2 regions of the Paracidovorax avenae ATCC 19860 genome follow, and region 1 is predicted to be linked to the other one. Evidence: predicted binding sites of a transcription regulator. Region 1 holds the regulator's gene; the other holds the start of a gene.
What was found. Region 1 encodes FNR, which switches genes on or off when oxygen is low (the NO sensors DNR and NnrR bind a similar motif). Its sites were predicted from a motif close to TTGATNNNNATCAA; they were not measured.
Positions count from the first base shown of each region.

Region 1 (14,696 bases):
GCCTGCCGCATCGCATGCTCCAGCTGCATGCGCGAGAGCATGTCGGCATTCATCTGCGGCTGGTAGAAACCGTAGCTGCCCCGGCCGCGCTCCTTGACCCGGTACATGGCGGTGTCCGCCTGCTTGATCAGGTCGTCCAGCGTCTCGCCGTCCCGGGGGTGCAGCGCGATGCCGATGCTGCACTGGATGGAAAAGCCCATGCCGTCGAGCATGAAGGGCTGGCGCATGTCCTCCAGGATGCGGTGCGCCACCGACTCGGCCATGGATTCGTCGCCCGCATCCAGGTGGAGCACGAACTCGTCGCCGCCCAGGCGGCACAGCATGTCGCTCTGCCGCAGGCAGCCCTGCAGGCGCTGCGCCACGAGCTGCAGCACCCGGTCGCCGAAGAGATGCCCCAGCGAATCGTTGATGATCTTGAAGCGGTCGAGGTCGATGAACAGGATGGCGAAGCCGCCGCCCTGGGCGCGCGCGGTTTCCAGCGCCGAGGCGACGCAGCGCGACAGCAGCAGGCGGTTGGGCAGCCCGGTGAGCACGTCGCTGTATGCCAGCTGCTCGATGCGCTTTTGCGCGGCATGCTGCAGGGTGAGGTCGCGGAAGGAGTACACGCGCCCCATGGGCCGGCCCTGGCTCATCTGCGGCACCGAACGGCGCTCGATCACGGTGCCCGTGCGCAGGTGCAGGATGTCGAGAGTCTCCTCCTCCGGGAACTGCGCGATGCCCAGCAGCCGCGCGCGGTAGGCATCGGCATCGATGACCTGGTCTGCCATGTGCGCCTCCACGGCCGCGTCGTCGCGCTGCACGAGCAGGTCTTCCGGCATGTTCCACAGCCAGGCCATGCGCTGGTTGAAGGCCCGCACCCGGCCCCCCATGTCGCAGACCAGCATACCGTCGGCGGCGGAGTCGAGCGTGGCCCGCAACTCCGAGAGCAGCCTCTCCAGTTCACCCTGTATGGATGCCTGCTCGCTGCGGTCCAGCATGCCCAGCACCAGCAGCGGCATGCCCTCCGGCGACTCGACGGCGGCGACGCGGCGGTCCACCGGCACGAGGGAGCCGTCGGGGCGCAGCATGCCCGAATGCGAATGGATACCCGCCCGCAGCCCGGCCAAGTCCTGCGACCAGAACGCGAGATCCTCGGGCGTGCAGGCCAGCAGGTGCACCGGCCGCCCTTCCATGGCTTCCTGCGGCCGGCCGGCCAGTTCCGCCGCGGCCCGGTTGCACATCACCACGTTCAGCGACTGCGCATCGACCAGCCAGAGCGCCTCGCGCAGGCCCGCGAACAGCGACCGCCACGCGACATCGATGCCAGGGCGGTTCACTGCGGCACCTCGTCCGGGCCCGCCACCAGCGCCCTCTCGAAGAAGTAGCAAATGCGCTTGCGCGGCGACAGGTAATCCAGTGCGTCGCGCGGCAACTGCGCCGGGCGCAGGCTGCGGCGGATGCCCAGGTCCGGCGAGCGCTCCAGGTCGAGCACCAGCGCCTCGTCGCGCGGCACGCTGCCGTCGTGCACGATCACCTGCGGCCGCAGCGGCCGGGCCGAATCCACCGCCACCACGATGGCATAGCGTTCATTGGTGAGCTGCACGATCGATCCCGCGGGGTACACCCCCATCAGCCGGATGAAGCACTGCAGCACCTGGGCGTCGAAACGGGACTTGTGCTGGGCGAACAGCACGGACAGCGCCTCGTGCGGCGTCAGCGGGGCCGCGCCGCGCAATGGGTTGCACAGCCGGTCATAGTGGTTCACCAGCGCGAGCACCTGGCCCGCCCGGCCCAGGTCGGTCCCCCGCAGCCCGAGCGGGAAACCGCCGCCATCGGCCCGTTCGTGGTGCTGGGCGATGGCCGAGACCACCGCCCGGCCCAGGCCCATGCGCTGTGCCAATACCACGGATTCGCCCACGTGCGCCTCGTAGAGGGCCTGGTCGGCCGGGCCCAGCGCGGCGCTGGGCTGGGCGACGTGCGGCGGCAGGGAGATCTTGCCCAGGTCGTGCAGCAGCGCCGCGATGCCCAGGTCACCGAGGTCGTCCCCGCGCATTCCCAGCGACTTGCCCAGCAGCAGGGACAATACCGCCACGTTGACGGAATGCAGCGCGGCGCGCGTGCCGGCCCGCTCCGACAGCAGGCGGACCGCGGAATCGCCGTGGGCCATGAGTTCGTCCACGCAGCCGCGGACCAGGGACTCGGTGGCCTTGCGCGCCTCGGCCGGATCCTGCTCCACGTGCAGCGCCAGGCGCTCGTACACCCGCGTGGCCCGCGCGAACTGCTCGTCGCAGCGGGCCAGGGCGCGGCGCTGGGCCTCCAGGCGCGCATGGAGCACACCCGCCGGTTCGGCACCCGATGGGGTGCCGGAACCGGCGCCGGACATGGGGGCTGGTTCCGCAGAACCTGGTGGCGCGGATGCGGGAGCCTCCATTGCCGCGCGCACCGCGGCATCGCTGCGCCCTGGCACCCATCGCACCTGCTCCAGCCCCAGGGATTGCAGGGTGGCGATCTGGTCTCCGGACGCGATCCGGAAGCTGCTCACCGGAAAAGGATGGTTCATCCATCCCAGTTCCAGCTGGATGTACATGCCGACGCGCAGCAGGGCGACGTCGATGAGGAGGGAGGAGTTCACGGGGAGGTCACGAAATAAGAGAGGCGCGTAACGCCTCTCATTCGAAACCATTATCACCAGTTCGTGAGCAGCTGTTTCCGAGTCCGCGACAAATGTACCGCTTCAGCGACACCAGGGCTCCAGTGCCTGGCGCCCCACGTCCATCCAGAGCGCCCAGGCGGCCACGGCCGCCAGCAGCACGCCGGCGAACCGCGTTCCCCACGTGGCGCGCGCAGCATCCACCCGTGAGCGGAGCCGCCGCCAGGCCCAGGCGCCACCCAGCAGCCAGAGCGCGCCGCCGCCGCCGAATGCGGCCATCGCAGCGGCCCCCTGCGCCGGGTTGCCGGCCAGCGCTGCCACCAGCAGGGCCGAATACAGCAGCCCGCACGGCATCAGGGCCCACGCCAGCCCGGCCACCGCGAGGCCGCCTGGAGCGCGCACGCCGGGGCCGACGCGGGCCCAGACCGCGCGGCCGGCCCGCTCCACCCAGGCCGGCTGGCGCGCCTGCAGGGCCATCAGGATGCCCCAGGCCAGCATGCCCACGTGCAGCAGCGTCCACGCCGGCCGCAGGGCCGCGGACTGCTGGGTCAGCCAGGCCAGTCGGTCCATCGCCAGCGCCGCGGCGGCCCCGGCCAGCCCGTAGCCGGCCATCCGGGCGAGGTGGAAAACCGCGGTGCGCGCCGCGCCGCCGCGCAGCAGGCCGCCCGGTCCGGTCGCCGCCGGCGCGGCGCAGGCGGCGGGCGCCCCTGCCGTGGCATGCACGGAGCCGTACCGGCGCAGGGGCGCCAGGGCAGCCGCCCCGCCGCCCTGCGGCCCGCCCACGATCGCGGCGCAGGGGGCCGCGCACATCGCCAGGCAGTGCGGCCCGCCCGCCAGTCCCATGGCGAAGGCCGTCCAGATCAGTGCGTCGGGCATGGCGGCTCCTGCAAGAAAGAAAAGGGCTCTCAGATGATCCGGGAGAACCGTGCGCGGTTGCGGTCCGCCTGCAGGTAGCGGTCGAACACCATGGCCACGCCGCGCACGAAGAACCAGCCCATCTCCGTCACGCTGATGCCGTCCTCGCCCACCGTGACGAGGCCGTCGCCGGCCATGCCTTCGAGCACCTCGATTTCCGCGGCGAAATACCGCCGGAAATCGATCAGCCACGACTGCTCCATCGGCTCGAACAGCACCTCGCCCTGGCACATGAGGGCCATGATGACGGAGCGGCGCACGAGGTCGTCACGCGTCAGCGCGAGGCCGCGCACCACCGGCAGCCGGCCCTGGTTGATGAGGTCGTAGTACTCGTCCAGGGTCTTGGCGTTCTGGCTGTACGTGGCGCCGATGCGGCCGATGGCGGACACGCCCAGCGCGATCAGGTCGCAGTCCGGCTGGGTGCTATAGCCCTGGAAGTTGCGGTGCAGCCGGCCCTGCCGCTTGGCCACGGCCAGCGCGTCGCCCGGCAGCGCGAAGTGGTCCATGCCCACGTACACGTAGCCCGCCTCCTGGAAGGCGTTGAGCGAGCGCGACAGCATCGACACCTTGGCGGAGGCCATCGGCAGCTCGGCCGACACGATGCGCCGCTGCGGCTTGAAGCGCTCGGGCAGGTGGGCGTAGGCATAGAGCGCGATGCGGTCGGGCCGCAGTTCGCACACCTGGGCCAGGGTGCGGTCGAACGACTCGGGCGTCTGCCGCGGCAGGCCGTAGATCAGGTCCACGTTGACGGACTCGAAGCCGATCCGCCGCGCCTCCTGCACCAGCGCGAAGACCTGCTCGGCCGGCTGCACGCGGTGTACCGCCTTCTGCACGGCCGGATCGAAATCCTGCACGCCGAAGCTCAGCCGGTTGAAGCCCAGCTCCGCCAGCCGCGCGAGCCGCTGGGCATCCACCGTGCGGGGATCGACCTCGATGGAATACTCCCCCCCGGGCACGAGCGTGAAGCTGCGGCGCAGCATGTTCATCAGCTCCTGCAGCGCGTCGTCGCCCAGGAAGGTGGGACTGCCGCCGCCGATGTGCAGCTGGCTCACCGCATGGCCGGGCGCGCAGTGCGCCATGTGCAGATCGATCTCGCGGCTGAGGTAGCGCAGGTACACGTCGGCGCGCTCGGGGTGGCGCGTGATGATCTTGTTGCACGCGCAGTAATAGCACAACGATTCGCAGAACGGGATGTGCACATATAGCGAGAGGGGCACGGCCTTGGCGGCCGAGCCGAGGCGGCGCTGCTGCAGCGCCAGCACGTACTCGTCCGCGCCGAAGGCCTCCACGAACCGGTCCGCGGTCGGGTAGGAGGTATAGCGGGGGCCCGGCACGTCGAAGCGGCGCAAAAGCTCGGGAGTCACAGCGTTCATGGTGCGGAATTCCTTATCGATTCACAATGTGCCCCATGTCCCGCGCCCGTGTCCTTGACGCCGGTCAAGCATTTGGACGCGCGTCGCTGCGACAATTGACGCATCACAGTCGCCCGCCACATTCTTCCTGCACGCCTGCGCTCCTGCCATGCGTCCGCACCGTGGCTGGCCTGCATGCACAGCGAGATAGAACACAGAAGGGAAGGCTGCTCATCCATGAATCCGCACACCATCAAGGTCGCCTGCTCGAACTGCAACCTGCGCGAGCTCTGCATGCCGCTGGGCCTGAACGAGCAGCAGCTGCAGCGCATCGATGACATCGTCGCCACGCGCCGCAAGGTCAAGCGCGGCGGCACGCTGTTCCGCAACGGCGAGGCCTTCACGTCGCTCTTCGCCATCCGCACGGGCTTCTTCAAGACCTGCGTGGCCACCGAGGACGGGCGCGACCAGGTGACGGGCTTCCAGATGGCCGGCGAGATCATCGGGCTCGACGGCATCGTCAGCGACCACCACACCTGCGACGCCGTCGCGCTGGAGGACGCCGAGGTGTGCGTCATGCCCTTCGAACGCATCGAGGAGCTGTCGCGCGAAGTCACGGCCCTGCAGCACCACGTCCACAAGATCATGAGCCGCGAGATCGTGCGCGAGCACGGCGTAATGCTGCTGCTGGGCAGCATGCGCGCCGAGGAACGCCTCGCGGCCTTCCTGCTCAACCTCGTGCAGCGCCTGCATGCGCGGGGATTCTCGCAATCCGAACTGGTGCTGCGCATGACGCGCGAGGAGATCGGCAGCTACCTGGGCCTCAAGCTGGAAACCGTGAGCCGCACCTTCTCGAAATTCGTCGAGGAAGGCATCGTCGAGGTCAAGCAGCGGCACGTGCGCATCGTCGAGCCGGATGCGCTCAAGCGGATCGTCAATAGCCAAGCCTGTAACTGACATCCCCCTGAGGCGCTGCGCGCCTTCCCCCTTCTCTCGCCGCGCTGCGCGCCGCGGGAAGGGGGACGACACCAGTGGCCCGGCGAAGCCGGTTCCACGGCGTCTGCTGGCGTGGCCTGCTCCGCGGCCTTCTGATCGGCACGGCCGCGTATCTTCGTGGGCCTTGCGCTACGCGAATGCTCTGCGTGAAAACCCAGAACCCTCACCAAGCAGCCGCCAGGCCCCTGTCGCCACGACGGCCTTTTTGCCTGCAAGCCATCACATGCGCTGACAGCCGCCCCGCCCTCACTGCGAAAACTTGCCGCACTCCATCGGGCGCTCGCCCGTGGGAACGGGGCAGCGGTTGAGCTCGAAGGGCGACATGGACAGCAGCGTGGTGAGGGCGCTGGAGAGCATGCACAGCGCCCAGAACACGAAGAACGCCACCGTATAGACGCCCTCGCGCGAGAGGGCGAGGGGTTGGTCGGACCAGTGCAGGGCGGCCGGGTCCACGAAGGCGAATACCACCATCTCGATCAGTCCTGCCACCAGGAAGGCGGGCCAGGCGATCCACATCCAGCGTTGGGTTCTCATCGCGATCTCCTCCTTTGCAGTCATCGGTGTCGAAAACGAACGGAACACATCGGGCTCCGGTGCCCGCCAGGCCAGCCGCGGTACTCAGCGCGGCTGGTCCCCTGCCGGCGTGGCCGCGTGGTTGCGCGCCTTCATCGCCGGCTCCATGGCCGCGGCACGCGCGCGCTCCCGCTCGAGCGTGCGGTTGATCTCGATGCCCTGGCGGTAATAGTCCTCCGCCACCACCGGATCAGGCTGCCGCACGGCCAGCCATGCCGTTGTCGTGCCGGCGACCACCACGATCGCGGGCCCGGCGATCACCATCCACACGTGGCCGAACTTCCACCAGGGCTGGGCCGCCACGGCGGCCGATGTCGTTTTTTGCGCCATCTCGAACTCCTTCCTTCGTCACCACGGCCCCATCACACCACAGGGTTGCAGGGGCCTGCCATACTGAATAACACCAACCGCCCTCGCCGCTTCAGCGCGGCACGAGGAAGATGGATTTCTCTTTCACGCGGGCCTTCGTCTCCAGGGACTGCACCTCGAAGGCCACCGGATGCGAGCCCGGCGCGGCCGAGCCGTACGGGATCTGCAGCCGCACTGCCACCCAGCGCGATTGCGCTGCGCCGATCTCCACCTCGGCCTCCGACGCGACGGCCAGCCCTTCCAGTCCGGACGCCGCGATGCGGTAGCGCTGCGGCGCCTCGGTCGCGTTCATGATTTGCAGGCTGTACACGTTCTCCAGCCGGCCGCCCGCGACGATGCGCGAGAGCGCCGCACGGTCCCGCACCACGTCCACCTTGAGCGGCGTGCGCAGCGTCAGGCTCGTGAGCATGCCGATGCACAGCGCCACCAGCACCGCCGTATAGATGAGCACGCGCGGCCGCAGCACGCGGCGCAGCATCTGCGACTGCGTCCAGCGGTTCGCCACGCCGTTCTGCGTGGAGTAGCGGATGAGCCCGCGCGGGTACTTCATCTTGTCCATCACGGTGTTGCACGCATCCACGCACAGGCCGCAGCCGATGCATTCGTACTGCAGGCCGTTGCGGATGTCGATGCCCACGGGGCAGACCTGCACGCACAGCGTGCAATCGATGCAATCGCCCAGGCCCCTGGCCCGGTGGTCCACCGACTTGTTGCGCGGGCCGCGCGGCTCGCCGCGGATCTCGTCGTACGTGACAATGAGGGTGTCCTTGTCGAACATCGCGCTCTGGAAGCGCGCATAGGGACACATGTACTTGCAGACCTGCTCGCGCAGGAAGCCGGCGTTGCCGTAGGTGGCGAAGCTGTAGAACGCCACCCAGAAGAGCTGCCAGGAGCCTTGCAGCGCCATCAACTCGGTGCCCAGCTCGCGGATGGGCACGAAGTAGCCCACGAAGGTGAAGCCCGTCCAGGCCGCGACCGCGATCCAGAGGAACTGCTTGAGCGCCTTCTTGCGGACCTTCTCGAAGGTCCAGGGCCCGTTGTCGAGCCGCAGGCGCGCGCTGCGGTCGCCTTCCACCTTGTGCTCGATCCACATGAACATCTCGGTGTAGACGGTCTGCGGGCAGGCAAAACCGCACCAGAGCCGGCCCGCCACCGCGGTGAACAGGAACAGCGACAGCGCCGAGATGATGAGCAGGCCCGTCAGGTAGATGAAGTCCTGCGGATACAGCACCAGGCCGAAGAGGTAGAAGCGCCGCGCGCCCAGGTCGAACAGCACCATCTGCCGCTCGCCCCACTGCAGCCACGGCAGTCCGTAGAACACCAGCTGCGTGAAAGCGACCATGGCCCACCGCCAGCGCGCGAACACGCCGGCGATGGACCTCGGGTAGATCTTCTTCTGGGCTTCGTAGAGGGAGACGACTTCGGCCTGTGCCGATCCGCCGTCCGCCGGAACGGGGGCGATCGGGATGACCTTGCGCGGCTGTCCGTCAGGGGGCTTCATGTGGGTTCTGCTTTGCTCTGTGGGCCGGCGGTCTCGTGTCGTGGGAGCAGGGATTGCGCGTGGGACCGTCAGGGGCGGCGCGCCGGCCGGCGGCGCCCCTGGATGCGGTCCCTCGGTTCAGTTCGCCGGGGCCGCCGCGGCGGTGTTCGCGCCCGGCTTGTTGGACAGGCCCCAGACGTAGGCGGTCAGCACGCCGATCTGCGCATCGGTGAGCTTGCCGGCCTGCGCGGGCATCTGGTTCACCTTGCCGTTGTTGATCATGGCGGTGATGGCGCCCTCGCCCCAGCCGTGGAGCCAGATGTCGTCGGTCAGGTTCGGCGCGCCCAGCGCGGTGTTGCCCTTGCCGTCCATGCCATGGCAGGCCGCGCACACCGTGAACTTGGACTTGCCCAGCGAGGCGCGCAGCGAATCGTGCGGGCTGCCCGACAGGCTCAGCACGTAGTGCGCGAGGTTGCGCACGTCCTCGGCCGAACCGACGGCCGCCGCCATGGGGGGCATGGTGCCGATGCGGCCCTTCTCGATCGTCTCGCGGATGTTGGCGGGTGCGCCGCCGTGCAGCCAGTCGTTGTCGGCCAGGTTCGGGAAGCCCTTGCTGCCGCGCGCGTCGGAGCCATGGCACTGTGCGCAGTTGTTCATGAACAGGCGCTCGCCGATGGCCATGGCCTCGGGGCTGGCGGCGGCCTGCTCGGTGCTCATCGCGGCGAAGCGCGCGTAGAGCGGCTCCAGTTCGGCACGGGCCTTGGCCATTTCATTTTCGTACTCGCCGCGCTGCGACCAGCCCAGCTGGCCGCTGAAGCGTCCCAGGCCCGGATAGGCGGCCAGGTAGCCCAGGCCGAACACGATGGTGATGACGAACAGCCACATCCACCAGCGCGGCATCGGGTTGTCCATCTCGGTGAGATCGCCGTCCCAGACGTGGCCCGTGGTGTTGTCCGCGCGCGGCTCGACCTTCTTGCGCGCGGTGATCCACAGCAGGATGAGACAGCCGGCGATGCCGCCGAGGGTCAGTGCGACGACGTACACCGACCAGAAATTGTGGGTGAAGTCACTCATGGTTCTTCTCGTTCTCGAAAGAATTCAGTGGAGCGTCCGGCTCGGTGAACGGCAGCTGCGCCGCCTCCTCGAACCGGGACCGGTTGCCGCGGGAGAACGTCCAGGCCAGGATTCCGAGGAACAGGGCGAACGAGATCAGCGTCGCGGCGATGCGCACGGTGGTGATGTCCATGGCGGTCTCCCCTTACTTGAGCGCGCGGCCCATGACCTGCAGGTAGGCCACCAGCACGTCCAGCTCGGTCTTGCCCTTGACCTCCTCGGCCGCACCGGCGATCTGCTCGTCGGTGTAGGGCACGCCCACGGTGCGCAGCGCCTTCATGCGGGGTGCGGCGACGGACGGGTCCACCGGGGTTTTCTCCAGCCAGGAGTAGGCGGGCATGTTGGACTCCGGCACCACGTCGCGCGGGTTGTTCAGGTGGATGCGGTGCCATTCGTCGCTGTACTTGCCGCCCACGCGGTGCAGGTCGGGGCCCGTGCGCTTGCTGCCCCACTGGAACGGGTGGTCATAGACGAACTCGCCGGCCACGGAGTAGTGGCCATAGCGCAGCGTCTCGGCGCGGAACGGGCGGATCATCTGCGAGTGGCAGTTGTAGCAGCCCTCGCGCAGGTAGATGTCGCGCCCCAGCAGCTGGGTGGCCGTGTAGGGCTGCACGCCGTTGACCGGCTCGGTGGTGGACTTCTGGAAGAACAGCGGCACGATTTCCGCCAGGCCGCCGATGGCCACCACCAGCACGATCAGCACGATCATGAGGAAGTTGTTGGTCTCGATCTTCTCGTGGGAGAAGCCGGCTTTTGTCGTTGTGTTGTCGGACATGAAAGCGCTCCAGGGTTTCAGGCGTGGGCAGGTGCCACGGCCGGGATCTGCACCTTGACCGAGCGGCCGGCCATGGCGGTCTTCCACACGTTCCAGGCCATCACCACCATGCCCGCGAGGTAGAGCAGGCCGCCGGCGAAGCGGATGACGTAGAAGGGATAGGTGGCCTTCACGCTCTCGACGAAGGTGTAGGTGAGCGTGCCGTCGGCATTTACCGCGCGCCACATCAGGCCCTGCATCACGCCGGCGATCCACATGGCGGCGATGTAGAGCACGATGCCGATGGTGGCCATCCAGAAGTGCAGCTCGATCGCCTTGATGGAGTGCATCTTCTCGCGGCCGAACAGGCGCGGCACGAGGTAGTAGAGCGAGCCCATCGTGATCAGGCCCACCCAGCCGAGGGCGCCGGCGTGCACGTGGCCCACGGTCCAGTCGGTGTAGTGGCTCAGGGCGTTCACCGTCTTGATGGACATCATCGGGCCCTCGAACGTGGCCATGCCGTAGAACGACAGCGACACGATCAGGAAGCGCAGGATGGGATCGTCGCGCAGCTTGTGCCAGGCGCCCGAGAGGGTCATGATCCCGTTGATCATCCCGCCCCAGCTGGGCGCCAGCAGGATCAGCGAGAACACCATGCCCACGGACTGCGTCCAGTCGGGCAGCGCGGTGTAGTGCAGGTGGTGGGGACCCGCCCACATGTAGGTGAAGATCAGCGCCCAGAAGTGCACGATCGACAGGCGGTAGCTGTACACCGGGCGGCCGGCCTGCTTCGGGATGAAGTAGTACATCATTCCCAGGAAGCCGGCCGTGAGGAAGAAGCCCACGGCGTTATGGCCGTACCACCACTGCACCATCGCGTCCTGCACGCCGGCGTAGGCCGAGTAGCTCTTCATCCAGCCCGCGGGCACTTCCGCGCTGTTGACCACGTGCAGCAGCGCCACGGCGAGGATGAAGCCGCCGAAGAACCAGTTGGCCACGTAGATGTGCTTCACGCGGCGCTTGCCCACGGTGCCGAAGAACACGATGGCGTACGACACCCACACCAGCGTGATCAGGATGTCGATCGGCCACTCGAGCTCGGCGTATTCCTTGCCCGTGGTGTAGCCTAGCGGCAGGCTGATGGCCGCGGCCACGATAACCGCCTGCCAGCCCCAGAACGTGAACGAGGCAAGCCGGCCCGCGAACAGGCGCACCTGTCCCGTGCGCTGCACCACGTAGTAGCTGGTGGCGAACAGCGCGCAGCCGCCGAACGCGAAGATCACCGCGTTGGTGTGCAGCGGGCGCAGGCGGCCGTAGCTGAGCCACGGAATGCCGAAGTTGAGTTCGGGCCAGGCGAGCTGCGCGGCGATGACCACGCCGACCAGCATGCCGACCACCCCCCACACCACGGCCATGATTGAAAACTGCCGCACGACCGTGTCGTTGTAGTGCGCGGCGTTCGAGACAGAAGAATCCATCGGGCACCTCTTTTGGTTTGCTTACAAATTCTGACGAGGGGGGCCCCGGAGCCGTTTGACCAGCGTCAATCGTCCCGAAGAATGCGTTCGCCTTCCTGTTCGACGTTGTCGAATTGCCCCCGGTCGATGGCCCACCAGAGCCCGACCAGGATCAGCAGCACGAGCACGACCGACAGCGGAATCAGCAGGTACAGGATGTCCATCACGCGGCTCCCTGCGCCAGCGGCGCGGCGGTGGGCGGCAGGGCAGCATCCGCCCCCATGGCGGCCGCACCGGCATCGCTGCCAGCGCCCCGCGCGAGGCGCGCCGCGTTCGCCACCACCAGCAGCGAACTGAGCGCCATGCCCAGCCCCGCGAGCCATGCCGGCATCCAGCCGGCGACGGCCAGCGGTACGCACAGCGCGTTGTAGGCCGCGGCCCAGGCCAGGTTCTGCCGCACCACGCGCAGCGTGCGCCGCGCGAGCCGCACGCTGCGCTCCACCAGTGCGAGCTGGTCGCCCATCACCACGAAATCCGAACGCGACCGCGCGAGCGGCACGGCCCGGCCGAAGGCGAACGACACGTGCGCGCCCGCGAGCACCGGCCCGTCGTTGAGGCCGTCGCCCACCATCGCCACGTGCCGGCCGGCGGCCTGCAGCGCGCGCATGCGGTCGAGCTTGTCCTGCGGCGAGCAATCGCCGCGCGCGGCATCGATGCCCGCGCTGGCGGCCACGCGCGCCACCGCGTCGGCACGGTCGCCGGAAAGCAACTCGACCGACAGCCCGGCCTCGCGCAGGCGGGCAACGACGCCGGCCGCGTCGGGCCGCAGATCCTCCCGCCAGTCGAAACACGCGACCTCCGCGGGCCACGCGGCCGGGGACGCGCCAGCCTGCAAAGGCTCCGCGCCCAGGGCCACCCGCTGCGTGGCGGCTGCACCGGCATCCGCGGCCCGGCCCAGGCGCAGCACGGCAGGCGCCCTCAGGCCCTGCAGGTCATCCACCCGGGCGGCCAGGCCCTGCCCTGCCACCTCGCGCACATCGCTCAGCCGCCAGCGCTCGATGGCGCCCTCCCCCTGCGGACCGGCCGCCTGCACCAGCGCACGGGAGAGCGGATGCAGCGAGTGCCGCGCCAGCGCCGCCGCCAGGGCCAGCGCTTCCGCCTGCGTGAAGCCCTGCGCCGGATGCACGCCCGCGATCCGGATGCCGTCCTGCGTCAGCGTGCCGGTCTTGTCGAACACGACCGTGTCCACCGCCGCCAGGGATTCCAGGGCCTGCAGGTTGCGCACCAGCACGCCCTGCCGAGCGAGCGCGCCCGCCGCCGTGAGCATGGCCACCGGCGTCGCGAGCGAAAGAGCGCACGGGCAGGTCACGATGAGCACTGCCACCGCGACCATGAGTGCATGTTCCGGGTCGGTCTTCCACCACCACGCCGCCGCCAGGCCCGCGGCCACCAGCACGCCCGCAAGGAAGGGCCGCGCGATGCGGTCGGCCAGTTGCGCCAGGCGCGGCTTCTGCGCCGATGCGGACTCCATCAGCGCGACGATCTCGGCAAAGCGCGTATCGCCGCCGACACGCTCCACATGCACCTCCACGGGCGCGCGCAGGTTGTAGCTGCCGGCCGTCACGGCCGCGCCTTCCGCACGCGCCAGCGGGGTCGATTCCCCCGTGAGCAGCGCCTCGTCCACCTGCGTGCTGCCGCGCTCGATGCGCCCGTCTGCCGGGAAGGCCTCGCCCGGCAGGATGCGGACCACGTCGCCCACCGCGAGCCGGCGCACGGCGACGCGCGTGAATGCGCCATCGGCGCCGCGCCGCTCCACGCTGTCGGGCAGGCGGTTCATCACCGCCTCCAGCGCGCCCGCCGTGCGGTCGCGCATCCGCATCTCCAGCCAGCGGCCGGTGAGCAGGAAGAACACGAACATGGTCAGCGAGTCGTAATAGACCTCGCGGCCGAAGGCGCCGGCCGGATCGAAAGTGCCCGCCGTGCTCACCACGAAGGTGATGCCCATGCCCAGCGCGACCGGCAGGTCCATGCTCACGCGGCGCAGGCGCAGGTCGCGCAGCGCGCTCGAGAAGAACGGGCCGCACGAGAAGATCATCATCGGCAGCGTGATGACCCAGGAGGCCCAGCGCAGCAGCCGCTCCATCTCGGCCGTGAGGTCGCCCGGCTGGGCCACGTACGCAGGCCACGCGTACATCATCACCTGCATCATGCAGAAGCCCGCCACCAGCCAGCGCCACAGGGCCTTGCGGCCCTCGCGCCGGCGCTGCTCACGGGCCAGCGCATCCATGGCCGGCAAGGCGGGGTAGCCCGCGCGCGCCACCGCGGCCATCCATCGCGACGGGCGCACGCGCCGGGCGTCCCACACCACCCGCGCGCGGTGCGTGGCGGCACTCACCTCGGCCTGCAGCACGCCCGGCACGCCGCGCAGCGCGTCCTCCACCGTGAGCGCGCAGGCCGCGCAATGCATGCCGCCGAGCACCACGTGCGACTCCCACAATCCTTCGGGGGCGTGCCCTGGCCCGGCTGCGCCGGCGGCCTGCGTGCCCACGGGCCGCCCGAAGGCGGTCCATTCCTGCGGATCGTCGAGCAGCTCGGCAGCGGAATCGGCGGCGTCCGCCGGCGCGGAAGGATCGGACATCATGGAGCCGAAGGCTAGGCCCCATGGCGCCGGTCCGCGTTGACGCATGTCAAGACACGGGCAACCACTTCGGCCTACTCTGCCGTTACGCCAAGGCCGTGCCGGCCCCGGCATCTCCCATCTTTTCCAGGAGAACAACGATGTCCTACCGCCGCATCCTCATCGCCACCGACGGCTCCGACCTGTCCGCCAAGGCCGTCGAACACGGCCTGTCCCTGGCCCGGCTCTCGGGCGGCCGCGTGGTCGCGTTCAAGGTCGTGCCGCGCTACCCGCGCAGCTATTTCGAAGGCGGCTCGCCGGTGGATGCCGCCGAGGCCCGGCGCATCGAGAGCCAGTGGGCCACCAACGCCCAGGCGCTGGTGGACGGCATCCGGCAGCTGGGCGATGCCCAGGGGGTGAAGGTCAAGCCCGTGGTGACCA
Region 1 is NC_015138.1:1,741,360-1,756,055, reverse strand. Features, by position in the region: gene ACAV_RS07755 (putative bifunctional diguanylate cyclase/phosphodiesterase) at 1-1,316, opposite strand, end outside; gene ACAV_RS07750 (cyclic di-GMP phosphodiesterase) at 1,313-2,662, opposite strand; gene ACAV_RS07745 (sulfite exporter TauE/SafE family protein) at 2,714-3,505, opposite strand; gene hemN (oxygen-independent coproporphyrinogen III oxidase) at 3,535-4,917, opposite strand; gene fnr (fumarate/nitrate reduction transcriptional regulator Fnr) at 5,134-5,853, shown strand; gene ACAV_RS07730 (hypothetical protein) at 6,139-6,426, opposite strand; gene ACAV_RS07725 (FixH family protein) at 6,511-6,795, opposite strand; gene ccoG (cytochrome c oxidase accessory protein CcoG) at 6,887-8,335, opposite strand; gene ccoP (cytochrome-c oxidase, cbb3-type subunit III) at 8,453-9,388, opposite strand; gene ACAV_RS07710 (CcoQ/FixQ family Cbb3-type cytochrome c oxidase assembly chaperone) at 9,381-9,560, opposite strand; gene ccoO (cytochrome-c oxidase, cbb3-type subunit II) at 9,573-10,202, opposite strand; gene ccoN (cytochrome-c oxidase, cbb3-type subunit I) at 10,220-11,659, opposite strand; gene ccoS (cbb3-type cytochrome oxidase assembly protein CcoS) at 11,725-11,862, opposite strand; gene ACAV_RS07690 (heavy metal translocating P-type ATPase) at 11,862-14,279, opposite strand; gene ACAV_RS07685 (universal stress protein) at 14,417-14,696, shown strand, end outside.

Region 2 (14,696 bases), 1.3 Mb from region 1:
TTCTGGCCAATGCACTTGCAACGCCGTCAGGAACTGCTCCTGCATTGCATGCGTCTATCAAAATGGGTTGCCTGTGCCATATGCCGCTGGTACGGATGGTCCGGGCGATTTCCTCAATGTTCGTGACTCCCTGCAGGCGGTGCGCGGTCGCGTGGGCGAAAAGATAAAGATATCCCTCGACGCCTCGTTCTCTCAACCCCGATAGATACAGAGCTTTGTCTCCAGGTTGGATGAGGATGATCTTTTTGCGGATGGGATCGATGGTCGCGATCTTTTGCACCAATTTCCGCGAGTCATCCAGCCCTTCGAACACCAGCTTGGGCAACCCCTTCCCCGGTCCATACTGAATCCGCCCATTCTCGATGGGCTCCGCAGGTCCCTCCCGGAACCAGTAGGCAAGCGACATCCGGTCTTTCCTCCCCATGTGCATGTGCATGGAAGGCCGGCGCGGCCTTCCTCCGGGCGGTGCGTGCCCTGGACGGATGCCAATGTGCCTGCATCGGGAGGTGTGCGGATGGCCGTTGCACCGCGTGTTCTGCAATGCAGAACATTTCCACCGCGCGCTGGACAAGCGCGGTGGAAATGGGTTTGGTGAAGCAGGAAGGCGACGCGATGGCGCCGCAATGCCACTAGCGCAGCGACACGAAGACCGGGTTCGAATAGAACCAGAGGTTGCCGTAGTTGCGGTCGTTGATCTGGTCGTGGCGGGTGGCAGGATCGGTCGTGGTGACCGGCTGGTCCGCCAGCGGCTCACCCCCGGACGTGAGGCCGGCCACGTTCTCGCCGAGGTTGGTCCCGCGCAGGCGCAGGTACTGGTTCTTCGTGACGGTCATCGGGAACTCCACCACGTTGTAGCCTTCCTCGTCGGTGGTCCAGTCCGCGGCGGTGAAGCGGCGCAGCACGCGGGTGCTCGGGTTGGTGGCCTGCCGGTAGGCGTCGGTGCCGGGCTGTGCCTTCGCACCCACGTCGCCCACGATGAGATCCACATGGTCCACCCTGGGCGTCATGTTGCCCGGATTGCCGCTCGCCACCGGGCGCTGGTAGTTGTTGACCGGCGGGCTCTTGAAGCGGATGCGCACCGTCACGCGTTCACCGGCGGCAGCCTGGATCTCCTGGCCCATGGTGGCCCGGCCGGCCGCGCCGGACACGTTGAAGTCCAGGGCGTTGATCAGGTCGCCGAACACGCCGAAGCTGCGGCCCGCGCGCAGGCTGTCGATCAGCCCGTCGATGTGGCCTTCCGCCTTGGCGCTCTGCCAGACGTAGGTCTTGGCGTATTCGCCGGGGTAGTAGCCGCTGCTGTTGTTGTTGGAGTCGATCTCGAAGTGCGAGTCGGAGTCGGCGATGTTCCAGATGCGGCGGCCTTCGCCCAGCAGCGCGTCCCACACGCCGCCCAGCTGCGCCACGATGTAGTCGGTGCCGCCGTAGGTGCGGTTGGGTTTGTTGGCGTCGATGTAGGCCGAGGTGTAGCCGCCGCGGTCGGGTTCGAGCTGGTTGCCCACCATGCCTTCGATGGCGAACACGATCCTGGGCGCCAGGTCGTTCATCTGGCGGAAGTCGGCGATGGTGTACTTGTTGGGGTTGCGCGAGGGGTGGTTGATCAGCGCGTAGCTGTTGTCGGGATACTTTTCCTTCAGCCACGCGATGGCCTTGATCGCGTCGTCGCCGGTCTGGTTGTAGCGCTGCGGGTACCGGGCCTTCCAGCGGGCCACGTCGGCCGGGTCGAACAGCGACTCGGCGCCGGTGGTGAAGAGGTATTGGAATTCCTTGGCCGCGCTGGCGGAGGTCTTCCAGTTGCCGCTGGCTCCTTCGAAGATGCCGACGCCGATGTGGTCGTGAGTGGGCATGTCCCACTCGAAGGCCGAATAGATCAGCTTGCCCTTGTAGTTGCCGGCGTCCTGCAGCGCCTGGATGCGCGGCATCTCGTAGCTTTCCATGCCGTAGGCGAAGGCCCTGGGCGCGGGCAGCAGGTTGGCCGCGTTGTCGTACTTGGACGAGCGCAGGTGGTTGGTCACGGCCATCCAGTCCAGGCCGTAGCTCGTGAAGGCCTTGCCGAGCAGGAAGTCCAGGGTCTGCGTGGTACGCGAGTCGTCGGATTGCACCGTGTGCGTGTGCAGGTCGCCGGTGGTCCAGCGGCCCTTCTCGAAGGCGTCGGACGAGCCGCCGGAGCCGCCGCAGGCGCTCAGGAGAAGAAGCAGCAAGGAGGAGGCCGCCAGGGAATGGCGCACGGGCCGGCGTGCGCGGAGCGTGGAAGTGTGCATGGGACGCGGATGTTGTAGGGCGCTATAGGGGCGTGCCCCCATGGCGCGCGACGGCGCCCGGAGGCCGGCGATTTGTAACCAGGTTTCATGACCATCTGGTGACGTATGTCTCGCCCGCCCCCGCCTTCCGCGTCCTTTGCCTCAGAAACTGTGCCGCAGCGTCAGCGTCGCATTGCGCGGCGCTCCCGGCAGGTTCAGGTTCGCGTTCGATCCATGGGCCGACACGATGTAGTTGCGGTCGAACAGGTTACGCAGGTTCAGCTGCAGCGTGGTCGCGCGGCCGATGCGGTACTGCGCCATGGCGTCCACCACCACGTACGACGGCAGCGTCACCGTGTTGCCCGGGTTGGCGAACCGGTCGCCCACGTAGTTCACGCCGCCGCCCACGCTCCAGGCCTCGCCGAGCTGCTGGGTGATCCAGGCCGAGAAGGCATTGCGCGGGGTGAGGGTGGCGCGCTTGCCCTCCACCAGCTGGCCCGCGTCCGTGGCCGTGGAGCGCGTGACGCGCGTATCCAGGAACGCGTAGCTGAAGGTCGCCTGCGTGCCGGGGCGCAGTTCTCCCGAGAGCGACAGCTCCAGCCCGCGCGTGCGCTGCGTGCCGATGGGGATCAGCACCGTGGGCTGCGCCGGGTCGGCGGTCTTGATGTCGGTGCGCTCCAGCTGGAAGAGCGAGGCCGTGGCGGTGGCGCGGCCGCCCAGCAGCTCCCACTTCGTGCCCACTTCGTAGTTGGTAGTGCGCTCGGGCTTCACGGACGCATTCGATGCCGACAGCGCGAACATCTCGGCCGACGGCTGGTATGAACGGCTCACCGACGCGTAGTACGACTGCACGGCATCGGGCTGCCAGACCAGGCCCAGGCGTGGGCTCCAGGTGGTGTCCGTGCGCTCGAAGTCCGCCTGGCCCGGCAGGCGGTTGTCGGTCTCCTGGCCGAACCGGTCGTAGCGCAGGCCTGCCAGCAGCTTCCACTCCGGCGTGAACGTGACCTGGTCCTGCACGTAGGCGGCACGCGTCAGGTAGCGGTTCAGCGTGCTGCCCGTCAGGGCACCGCCGCCATTGAGGGGCGCCACGGGCAGCACCGGGTTCCACAGGTTCACGGTGCCGAGCGTGCCGCCCGACAGCGTGAGCGCGTCCTTGTTCTGCTGGCCCAGTTCCACGCCGTACAGCACCTCGTGCTCCACGCTGCCGGTGCGCAGTTTCTGGATCAGCTCGGTCTGGTTGAACACGCCATGCTCGAAACGGTCGATGCCCGAGCGCGTGAGCGCCACGGTACCGGCGGCCTCGTTCACGCCGCCGGAGGGCAGCGTGTTCTGGCGGTCCAGCTCGTAGTGGTAGTAGCGCAGGGCATTGCGCACGCGCAGGGTGTCGGAGAAGCGGTGCTCGAAGGTGGCCGTGAAGGAGCCCACCTTGGATTCCGACGTGTCCGCATCGCGTGCATTGGCCGAGCCGTAGTAGGTGCCGGGGTCCACGGCCACCGGGCGGCCCCGGTATGCCGGAATGCCGAAGTCGGTCACGCGTTTGTCCCGCAGGTAATCCGCCTGCAGCATCAGCGAGGAGGCGCCATCGGGCTTCCACAGCACCGACGGGGCGATCGCCTGGCGCTCCAGGAACTGCTGGCTGCGGTAGCTGTTGGCGTCCTCGGCCGCACCCGTCACCCGCCAGGACCAGTCGCTGCCCGCGGGCGCGCGGCCCACATCGAACTCGGCACGCTTGTCCGCCCAGCTACCCACGCTCACGGCCGCATCGGACACATTCGTGCCCGGCTTCTTCGTGACGCGGTTCACCAGGCCGCCCGAGGAGCCGCGGCCATAGAGCACGGCGGCCGGCCCCTTCACCACTTCCACGCGTTCGATGTTGGAGAGGTCGCGGAAGTAGAGCGCATCATCGCGGAAGCCGTCCACGAACTGATCGCCGATGCTGGTGAATCCGCGGATGCTCACCTGGTCGCGCTGCCCGTCGCCCGTGGACAGGCCTACGCCCGCCACATTGCGCAGCGTGTCCTGGATCGAGGTGGCGCCCTGGTCGCGGATCACCTGCTGGGGCACCACGTCGATGGTCTGCGGCACGTCGCGCAGGGCCGCCTCGGTCTTGGTGCCGCTGGCGGACGAAGGCGCGTAGTAGGCCGTGTCCTCGCCACGCGCGGCCTGCACGCGCACCTCGCCCAGCGCGGGCGCGCCACCGGCGGCCTGGCCCGGTGCTTCCTGAGGGCGTTCGATGGTGAAGGTGCGCCCATCCTGCGCGCGCACGACGAGACCCGAACCGGCCACGAGGCGGTCCAGCGCCTCGCGCACCTCCAGCGTGCCACGCAGCGCGGGCGCACGCAGCCCCTGCGCCAGCTCGGTGGCGAACACGATCTGCGCGCCGCTCTGGCGGGCAAGTGCGGATAGCGATTGCGCCAGCGGCTGCGCGGGCAGGTCGATGGTCAGGGGCTGGGCATGGGCGGCTGCGGCGATGCACAGCGCCGCGGCCAGGGCCGCGCCCCGGAGGGCGAAGGATCGGGGCTGGCGCAGGATGTGCAGGGGGCGCGGAGCGCGGAACGGGGTCGGCATGGAACGGAAACTCCTGGCGGAAGACAGTGAAGGAATGGCCGGAAAAGGGCTCCGGCTTGCCTGCAAGCCGAACGGGCGCGCGGGTTTGTACACCTCTCCCCACAAAAAATTGCCAGGCGCTCGTGGGCTGCTGTCCCGAGGGCTGGCCGTCAGGAAGCGGAGTGCGCTCCCGCGCGGGACCGGATCACCACGCTGCCGTCGGGCTGCCGGTGTACCGCCACGGGCGCGAGCCGCGGCAGCAGGTCGATGAGCTGGTCGATGCGGTCCAGGTCGAACACGCCGGAAATCCGCCGGCCCGCGGCCTGCTCGTCCGCGATCACGATGGGCGCGGCATGCTGGCGCTGCATCTCCGCCACGGCGTCGGCCAGCGGCGTCGCCTCCAGCAGCAGCCGTCCCTCGCGCCAGGCCGTGGCTGCGGCCATCGCCGCAGGGCCCGGGCGCTCCGGGGCCGGCAGCACTGCCGAGGCGCCTGTGGCCGCTGCATCGTCCGGCACGCGCAGCAGGTCCCCGGCCGCCAGCCGTACCGCGGGAGCTGTCCCATGCAGCGGATGCACGCTGACAAGGCCCTGCAGCACGGCGATATCCGTGCGCCCCGGTCCACCGGGGGTGAACGGCGCACCGCGGCGGCGGATCTGGAACACGGTGCCGATGTCGAGCACGCGTACCGCGCCGGCCTGCACGGCGAAGGGCCGCTGCAGCCACGGCAGCCAGCGGTGCCATGGCGCATGCGCCACATCGAACGACGCCTCGCCCGTGGAGAGGGCCAGCCTGCGCGAGCGCAGGTGCATCGCCACCTCCACGCGGGACTGGCTGTGCAGCCGTACCTCGCTGCCGTCCGGCAGGCGCACGTTGCGGCGCTCTCCCTGGGCGGTGACCAGGGTGTCGCGGTGCCATGCCGGGTCGGCCCACCAGAGCCCGGCGGCCAGCAGGGCCACCGCCGCCGTGCCCGCCGTCGCCCGGGCCGCGCGGCGCCGTTTGCGGGCGGCCGCAGCGCGTTCGATCTCCTCGGGCGTGGGCAGGTGCTGGCGCAGCGCGTCGGCGAAGGGGGCCAGCGCCTCGTCGAAGGGAAGGTGGGGCGAGCGTGCGGAGCGGCGCGCGGGCGGGGGCGCCGTGCGGGCCGGATCAATGTCCATGGCGGTGGCGTGGGTCCCCGTCCGGCGTACTGCCGGCGCAGGTGGCCTGCAGGACCGGCTGCACGCCGCGCAATGCCCGAGCCAGGTGCCGTGCCACCATGCTGCGCGAGATGCCCAGGCGTTGCGCTACCTCGTCCTGGGGCAGCCCGTACAGCTTGGCCATCACGAACACATCGCGGCAGGCCTCGGGCAGGTCCGCGATGGCCGACAGCAGGGCACGCCGGCACTGCTGGGCCGCGCAGGCCAGCTCGGGCGGCGACAGCCGCGCGGGCGCGGCGGGCGACGCGTGTGTCTCCAGCAGCTCCGGCTCCAGGACCGTCTCGGGCCGGCGCGCGCGGGCGCGGTGCCGGTCGATCGCCAGGTCGCGCGACACCGCGCGCAGGAACGCCACCGGATTCTCCACATGCTGCGGCACGGGCCGCTCCAGCAGCCGCACGCAGACCTCGTTCAGGATTTCGCGGGGAAAGCAGTCTTCGCCGAAGCGCTGCCGCAGCGCACCGACCAGTTCCTCATAGTGCTGCACGAGTGCCGCCAGCAGGGGGGCGGCACCGGGGATAGCGCGGGAATCGGCAGCGATGGATGTCATGGCGGCCGTGATTATAGAAAAGTTAATACGAATTATTAACATTGATAACCAGGATTCCACGCCCAGCATCCCTGCCACCAGCGTGGCCGTGACCCGCCGCCGGGACGGCGGCCCGCACGCGCGGCACAATGCCAGCCCTGCCGCCGGCGCTTTTTTGTCCAGCCGGCGCGGCAACGGAGCCACGCATTCCCATGAGCAGCACCATCGACCTCGACAGGATCAACGCCGAACTCGGCCACAACGCGCAGGGCCTCGTGGACTGGGCCATCGGCCTGGGCCAGCCCGCCATCGTCACCACCAACTTCCGCCCGTTCGAGGCCGTGATCCTGCACATGTGCACGCGTGCCAGGCCGGACATCCCGGTCGTGTGGATGGACAACGGCTACAACACCGAAGCCACCTACCGGTTTGCCGACGAGGTGACGCGCCAACTCCGGCTCAACCTGCGCATCTACCTGCCGCTGCGCTCGCGAGCCCACCGCGAAGCGGTGGACGGTCCCACGCCCGCACTGGATGACCCCCGCCACGCCGCGTTCACGCAGGAGGTCAAGCTCGAGCCCTTCGCGCGGGCCCTGCGCGAGACCGCCCCCAAGGTCTGGTTCACGGCCCTGCGCGCCACCGACACGGCCGTGCGGGCGCAGATGGATCCGGTGAGCCTCAACCCCGACGGCCTCGTCAAGGTCGCTCCGCTGCTCCACTGGAGTTCCAAGGACCTGTACGAATACTGCCAGGCGCACGGCCTGCCCAACAATTTCGATTACGTGGATCCGACCAAGGGCGAAGACAACCGCGAGTGCGGCCTGCACCTGGCCCATTGACCGGGCGCGCCGCTCCAGGCGCCCCTCTCCATCCCCAAGGGCGTGCTTGCATGCCCTTTTTTTATGGCTGGGTGCTCACGCTGCCAGTAGTCCTGGGCTGACGCGGCCTCACCCCCCGTGCCTACGCGACCGTGCCGGGCCGACTTTTACAGTGCCTCCATCGCATCCCGCAAGGGTTCCACCCCGTACCGGAGTGGATGGCGGAGCGAGACACCCAGAAGAGAGGACACGTCCATGAACGAAGACACCATCAAGGGCAACTGGAAGCAATTCACCGGAAAGATCAAGGAGCAGTGGGGCAAGCTGACCGATGACGATCTCGACGTGGTCGCCGGCAAGCGCGACCAGTTCCTGGGCAAGCTGCAGGAGCGCCAGGGTCTCGCCCGCGATGCCGCCGAGAAGGAGCTCAAGGCCTGGCAGGACCGCCACCCCGATTTCCGTTTCGACAAGTGATCCGTTCGGACTCCTGCTCTCTCACCGCATTTTCTGAAACCATCCCCTTCACTGACTTGAGGAGAAAACAATGAAGCACGCACGCAATCTGCTCGCCCTGGCCGTCGCCGGTCTGCTCGCCACTTCCGGCATGGCCATGACCAAGGAAGAACACAAGGCAGCCAATGACCGCATCTCCGCCGACTACAAGGCCGCCAAGGCCAAGTGCGACGGCCTGACCGGCAACGCCAAGGATGTCTGCCAGAAGGAAGCCAAGGGCAATGAGAAGATCGCCAAGGCCGAGCTGGAAGCCCAGTACAAGCCCAGCGACAAGAACACCTACAAGGTCGCCGAAGCCCGTGCCGACGCCGCCTACGACGTGGCCAAGGAAAAGTGCGACGACCTGAAGGGCGATGCCAAGAACGTCTGCCAGAAGGATGCCAAGGCCGCCCACGTGAAGGCCAAGGAGGACGCCAAGGTGGCCCGTGCCGAGACCAAGCCCGCCGACACCGCTGCCGAGAAGGGCGCACAGGTGGCTGAGGCCAAGAAGGACGCCGCCCATGAAAAGCGTGAAGCCGACTACAAGGCCGCCAAGGAGCGTTGCGACACCATGAGCGGCGACGCCAAGGACAAGTGCGTTGCCGACGCCAAGCGCATGTACAACCAGTAAGCGTACTGGTGGGAGCCATGGCACGCCACGCCATGGCCCTCTGTGGGCCGAGGTCTCCTGACGGGGGCTTCGGCCTTTTTTTGTGTCCATGCCGGGGGAGGCCATGCCTGCCCGGCGGCCCGAAGGCTGACCTGCATCAAATCTCCCGGCCGGGGCTGCGCCTAAGCTGCATCGCTCACCGCAAGCCAAGGATTGGAGAGATGCATGGCCGCACTGCAATGGTCGGAGGGTCTCGCGCTGGACCTGCCCCTGATGGATGAAACGCACGAGGAATTCGTCGCGTTGCTGGCCGCCGTCGAACAGGCGGACGACGAGGCGCTGCTGCCCGCGTGGCGTGCGCTCGTGGCCCACACCACCGGGCACTTCGCACGCGAAGACGCCTGGATGGCCGCCACCCGCTTCGCCTCGGGCAACTGCCACAGCCTGCAGCACAAAGTGGTGCTGCAGGTGATGGGCGAGGGCACGGCACGCGCCGAGGCAGGCGAGCCTGCCGTGCTGCGCCACATGGCTGGAGAGCTGGCGGTATGGTTCCCCCAGCACACCCAGACCATGGATGCCGCGCTGGCCTTGCACCTGCGCCGCGTGGGCTACGACCCCGTCAGCGGCCAGGTACATGCGCCGGATGCTCTGCCCGAGACTCCCATCCAGGGCTGCGGAGGGGCCTGCTCCAGCGAACTGGTCGAGGCCGAAGCCCCGGCCGCCGCGATCGCGGCTTGACGCCCCGGCGTGTTCCCACGGAAAGCCTGCTGTCCTGGCCGGTCACTCCGTGCGCGACCTTGCCAGCCGCAGGGCGGCCATGCGCCAGGCGAGTTGCCTTATCGCTCGCATGAAGGCGGGAGTCGCTCCCCGGGAGGCACACGCGGTTCGCAGCACGGCCTGCTTGGCGATATGCAGCGCGTCCCGGTCCCTCGCATCCCAGGCCGCCAGCAACTGGTCCCGGTAGCGCGCGAGCCGGGCGGCCTCCGCCGGACGCAGCAGCGCCGGAACTGCCGATGCCTGCGCAGTGCCCTGCGCCGACAGGAAGCCGGACCAGTCCGTGCTGCTGGGCGAGCCGGAATACGGTCTGGCCTGGGTCATGGCGTGATCTCCGCCCGGCCTGCTGAAGACGCGCCCCGGCCCGCGGCAGACAGCGCATACCAGTCCATCTTGCGCGTGGCCACCATCACGAACGCCAGTACCGCGAACAGCGCCAGAGACCCCACCACCAGCGCCGTCTGCTCCAGCTGCAGCAGCAGATAGAGCAGGCCGTAGAGCAGGGCGATGCCCGCGCCGAACGGCAGGCCGCGCCGCACGCTGCGCAGCATGTGGCAGGCATAGTAGGTCAGCAGCAATACGCAGGCGCCGGCCGCCGCCGCGTAGGCCGTGCCGAAGGGTAGATGCTCGGACAGGCTCACCAGCAGCAGGAAGAAGCTGCACAGGGCGCTGCCTGCCAGCAGGTACTGCACCGGATGCACCCGCAGCCGCTGCAGCAACTCGAACAGGCCCACGGCCACGAAGGTGAGCGCGATGAACAGCACGCCGTATTTCGTGGCGCGGTCGGAGAGTGAATACGGATTGACGGGCTCGATGAAGGAGACGCCGAACACATCGGCGCAGCCCGCCTCGGCCGTTCCCGGTGGCTGGTAGGGCGCAGGATCGCCTGTCAGGTCGCACAGCCGCCGGTTGGCGGCAATATCCTGCTGAGCGGTGGTGGCCAGCGCGGAGAGGTGCCAGCGTGCCGTGAATCCATCGTCGCCGAGCGCGCGCTCCGACGGCAGGAAGCGGCCACCGAACGACGGATGGGGCCAGCTGCTCTGCAGCTGCACGTCGGTCGTGCCGCCCAGGGGTACCACCGAAAGCTGCTCGGTACCCACCAGCTCGAGATCCACGGAGGCGACCAGGGGCTCGCCGCGCCCGCGGAGCGCTTCCGGCAGCGGCGTGTGCAGGCCGCGCGTATAGGTGGGGTGGAAGGTGCCGGGCTTGAGCGCCAGCGGTTGCCCGTCCACCTCCACCCGTGCGGCGCGTATGCCGCGTGCATCGCCCACGGCCAGCATGAGGATGGGGGCACCGCACTGCATGCGCGATCCCTCCACGGTGGCGTGCGGCCGCAGGTCCGCGAGCGTGGCCCAGCGCGCGGTGACATGGGCCTGGAGGGTATAGGCGTTGACCTGGTGCAGGCCGCGCGAGAGCTGTTGCATCGCGGCGCCCGACCGCACCTGCAGCGATTCGGGCATGGCCGTGAGCAGGAATTCGCGCCGCTGCTCGGTCGTGCGGCGCTCCTCCCCCTTGCCGGTCACGGTATCCCAGGTTTCCACGCAGGCGCTGTGAAGCATCGGCCCCAGCAGCGTCTGCGGACCGGCCAGGCTCTGGGCCACGCTGCGGGTGGCTTCGCTGCGGTAGTGCTGCCGGTCGCGCACGATGTCTTCGATCATGCCGAGCCCGAAGAGCAGCAGCAGGGTGACCGCGACGAGCGCCACGGCTTTAGTGAGAAAGGGGTGTTTCAAGAGGTGCTCCTCCGGCGAGTGGTGATGGAGGGGCAGTCTCGGCTCCGGGTGTGAGCGGGAAATGAGGTGTGTGAGGCGAGCGTGAAGTGGCGTGCCCCGCCGCCCGCCCGACCTGGCTCGGTGCGAGCCGCAGGCCTGTGCCCCCCGGGGATGATCGTCAGCCGGGCAGTACCAGTGTCGCCCGCAGCCCGCGGGCGGTGCTGGCCATGTCGAGCCGCCCCCCGTGCAGCGCCATGACCCGTTTCACGATCGCCAGCCCCAGGCCCGAGCCGCTGCGCGTGCCGTCGGGTCGCGCGGTGGTGAAGAAGCGCTCGCCCAGCCGGGGCAGGGCATAGCCCGGCACGCCCGGTCCTTCGTCCTGCACGGAGGCCGTGGCGCCGTCCAGCACCACGCGCACGGTGCCGCCTTCGGGCGAGAAGTCGATGGCGTTGTCGATGAGGTTGCCCAGGGCCAGGGTGATGAGTTCTGCCTCCCATGGGCCGCTTCCTCCGTCCCCTTCCAGCTGCAGGCGCACCCTGCGTTGGGAGGCCCGCGCCTCGCACTGGTGCAGGGCCGCCTCGGCGCAATCGCGCAGTGGCACCGGTGCGGCGCCGGCCTCGGCGTGCTGGCGCTGCTCCAGCTTGCTCAGCTCCAGCAGCCGGTCGATGAGGCGCTGCAGGCGCTCGCTCTGGTCCACCACCTGGGCCGCGAACTGCCGGCGGTCATCCCCGGGCAGATCGTCCTGCAGCAGCTCTCCCGCGCCGCGGATGGCGGCCACGGGGCTCTTGAGTTCGTGGGTCAGGGCACGAACGTAGCCTTCGATGTAGTCGCGGCCTGCGAGGCGTTCGCGCATGTGGTCCATGGCGCGCGCGAGATCGCCGAGTTCACCGGGCACCCGCGGCACGGCGGGCGGTGGCCCGCCCCCGTCGCCCGGTGCCTGCACGCTGAGGGCATAGTCGCGCAGGCGGCGCACATGCCACACGGTCCACACCGTGACGGCCACACCCACGGCCGCGGAGAGCGCGAGCAGCAGCAATCCGCCCTGCAGCACCTTGCGTTCGGCGCGGTCGATGAATCGCTGCACCGTGCGCGTCGGCTTGGCGACGGTGAGCACGCCGCCGATCCGCCGTTCGCTGCCAGGGGCGCCATCGATCCAGATCGGCGCGGCCACATACATCACGCCGCTGGTGTCGTCGGTCTGCACGTCGCGCGTGGCGCGGGCGCCGTACTCACCGCGCAGCGTGCGGGCCACGTCGCGCCACTGCGAATAGTCGTCGCCCACGGCGCGCCGCTCGGTATCGAAGACCACGCGCCCGCGGGCATCCGTCACGTAGATGCGGAAATCCAGCGTCTGCTTGGACAGCCCCCAGATGGAGGCATCGACCGGCCGGCTCGCGTAGCGCCGCACGTGGCGCGCGAAATCGCTCTCCGGCGCGCCGGATGCGCCCTGCGCGCCCGCCGCCAGGCGCCCGCTCGCGAGATCGTCGCTCGCCAGCTCCGCCAGCAGGTTGGCGGTATCCACCATCATGTCCTCCATCACCTCCCTCACGCTGGGCTTGATCTCGGCCGTGAACACCCGCAGCACGAAGAACGCCGCGATGCCGTTGATGAGGAAGAACGCGAAAAGCAGCCGCAATCCGAGGCGCATGGGTCAATTTCCTTGCCAGCGGAAGGGGGGTGGCGCGACGCGCATCACGGGGAGCTTCATACCTCTAGTGAATAGCCCATGCCCCGGTGGGTGTGGATGTACTCGCGCGACGGGTCGGCCTCGCGCAGCTTGGCGCGCAGGGTCTTGATGTGCGTGTCCACGGTGCGGTCGGTGCTCTCGCTGTCGCCGCCCCAGGCACCTGCCAGCAGGGCATCGCGCGTGTGGATGCGGCCCGCACCCGCGAGCAGCTGGGACAGCAGGCGGTATTCCCGGCGCGTGAGCGCCAGCGGGCGCCCGTGCAGGTGCATGCGCTGGCCGGCGGCGTCGTCATGGAAGGGGCCGGCCGCCGCGGGGGGCGATGCCGCCGCGGGCACGGCGGCGCGGCGCAGCAGGGCCCTGGCCCGCGCGGCCAGTTCGCGCGGGCTGAAGGGCTTGGGCAGGTAGTCGTCGGCGCCGAGCTCCAGTCCCAGCACGCGGTCGATCTCCTCCCCGTGGGCGCTGAGCATGAGCACGGGCAGGACGCTGCCCTGTTGCCGCAGTTCGCGCAGCAGATCGAGGCCGCTGCCGTCCGGCAGGCCCACGTCCAGCACCAGCAGGTCGAAGCGGTGGGCGCGCAGCAGGCCGCGGGCATCGCCCAGCAGCAGGCTGTGGCTCACGGCCAGGCCGTCGCGTTCCAGGGCGTAGGCCACGGTGCGCGCGATGGCCGGGTCGTCCTCCACGAGCAGCAGGCGGGCCGCCATGGTCAGCGCGCCACCAGCACGGGGAAGAGCTTGCCCAGCCCGTCGGCCATCACCTCGACCGCCAGAGCCGCCAGAATCAGGCCCATGAGCCGCGTCATCACGTTGATGCCCGTCTTGCCCAGCACGCGCGCGATCGGGTCGGCGAGCGCGAAGCACACCGCCGTGGCCAGGGCGATGACCACGCCGTAGCCCACCAGTGCCAGGTGCTGCCAGAAGGTCTGTGCCCGGTCGGCGTAGATCACTACCGTGGACATGCTCGCCGGCCCGGTGAGCAGCGGGATCGTGAGCGGCACCACGGCGATGCTGTCGCCCTGGGCGGCCTTCTCGGCGCCTTCCTCCAGCTCGTGCGTGTGCGGTTTCGCTTCCGCGGGCTGGGCATTGAGCATGTTCATCGCGCTGATGAGCAGCAGCATGCCGCCGCCCACCTGGAAGCTCTGCAGCGAGATGTTGAAGAACTCCAGGATCTGCAGGCCCAGCAGCGCGCAGGCCGCGATGACGCAGAACGCGCTGAAGGCCGCCACCTGGATGGTGCGCTGCCGCTGCCGCGGCGAGAACCCGTCGGTGTAGTGAATGAAGAAGGGCACGATGGCCAGCGGGTTCACGATGGCCAGCAGGGTGATGAGGGGCTTGAGGTCCATGGGATGTCGGTGTCCGGTTCAGCGGCCGCCGGAGACGTCCAGCAGGCTCATGGTGGTGTAGCTCGCGGCGTCCGACAGCAGCCAGACGATGGATTCGGCCACCTCTTCCGGCGTGCCTCCCCGGCCCATGGGCACCTGATGGGCGAGGTCGCGCACGCGGTCGGGCAATCCGCCGCTCGCGTGGATCTCGGTATCGATCAGCCCGGGCCGCACCGCGTTCACGCGGATGCCTTCCGCCGCCACTTCGCGCGCGAGGCCCACCGTGAGCACGTCGATGGCGCCCTTGGCTGCCGCATAGTCCACGTACTGGTGGGCGGCACCCAGCCGGGCGGCGGCGCTGGAAACATTGACGATGCTGCCGCCCTGGCCGCCGCGCTGCAGGCCCATGCGCCGCACGGCCTCGCGCGCGCAGTAAAAGCTGCCCAGGACATTGATGTCGAACATGCGCCGCAGCCGCTCGCCGCTCATCTCGGACACGCGTGCAGGCACGTCCACCACGCCGGCATTGTTCACCAGGGCCGACAGCCGGCCCCACTGCCTGTCCACCGCCTCGAACAGCGCCACGACCTGCGATTCGTCGGCCACGTCCGCCTGGATGGCCACGGCTTCGCCGCCTTCCGCCCGGATGGCATCGACCACGCGCCCGGCCGCGGCGGCGTCGCGCGCATAGTTCACCGCCACGGCCCAGCCGCGCCGCGCGGCCAGCCGGGCGGTGGCGGCGCCGATGCCCCGGCTGCCTCCCGTCACCAAAACCACTTTTTTGT
Region 2 is NC_015138.1:415,267-429,962, forward strand. Features, by position in the region: gene ACAV_RS23950 (DUF8616 domain-containing protein) at 1-406, opposite strand, end outside; gene ACAV_RS01810 (CehA/McbA family metallohydrolase domain-containing protein) at 630-2,258, opposite strand; gene ACAV_RS01815 (TonB-dependent siderophore receptor) at 2,400-4,805, opposite strand; gene ACAV_RS01820 (FecR family protein) at 4,955-5,938, opposite strand; gene ACAV_RS01825 (RNA polymerase sigma factor) at 5,928-6,524, opposite strand; gene ACAV_RS01830 (phosphoadenosine phosphosulfate reductase domain-containing protein) at 6,716-7,342, shown strand; gene ACAV_RS01835 (CsbD family protein) at 7,577-7,795, shown strand; gene ACAV_RS01840 (hypothetical protein) at 7,866-8,444, shown strand; gene ACAV_RS01845 (hemerythrin domain-containing protein) at 8,649-9,161, shown strand; gene ACAV_RS01850 (hypothetical protein) at 9,204-9,521, opposite strand; gene creD (cell envelope integrity protein CreD) at 9,518-10,927, opposite strand; gene creC (two-component system sensor histidine kinase CreC) at 11,085-12,554, opposite strand; gene ACAV_RS01865 (response regulator) at 12,611-13,294, opposite strand; gene ACAV_RS01870 (MarC family protein) at 13,297-13,932, opposite strand; gene ACAV_RS01875 (SDR family oxidoreductase) at 13,951-14,696, opposite strand, start outside.
Region 2: a site for FNR is predicted at 8,571-8,584, ahead of ACAV_RS01845 (hemerythrin domain-containing protein). Genes of this name have one in related genera too.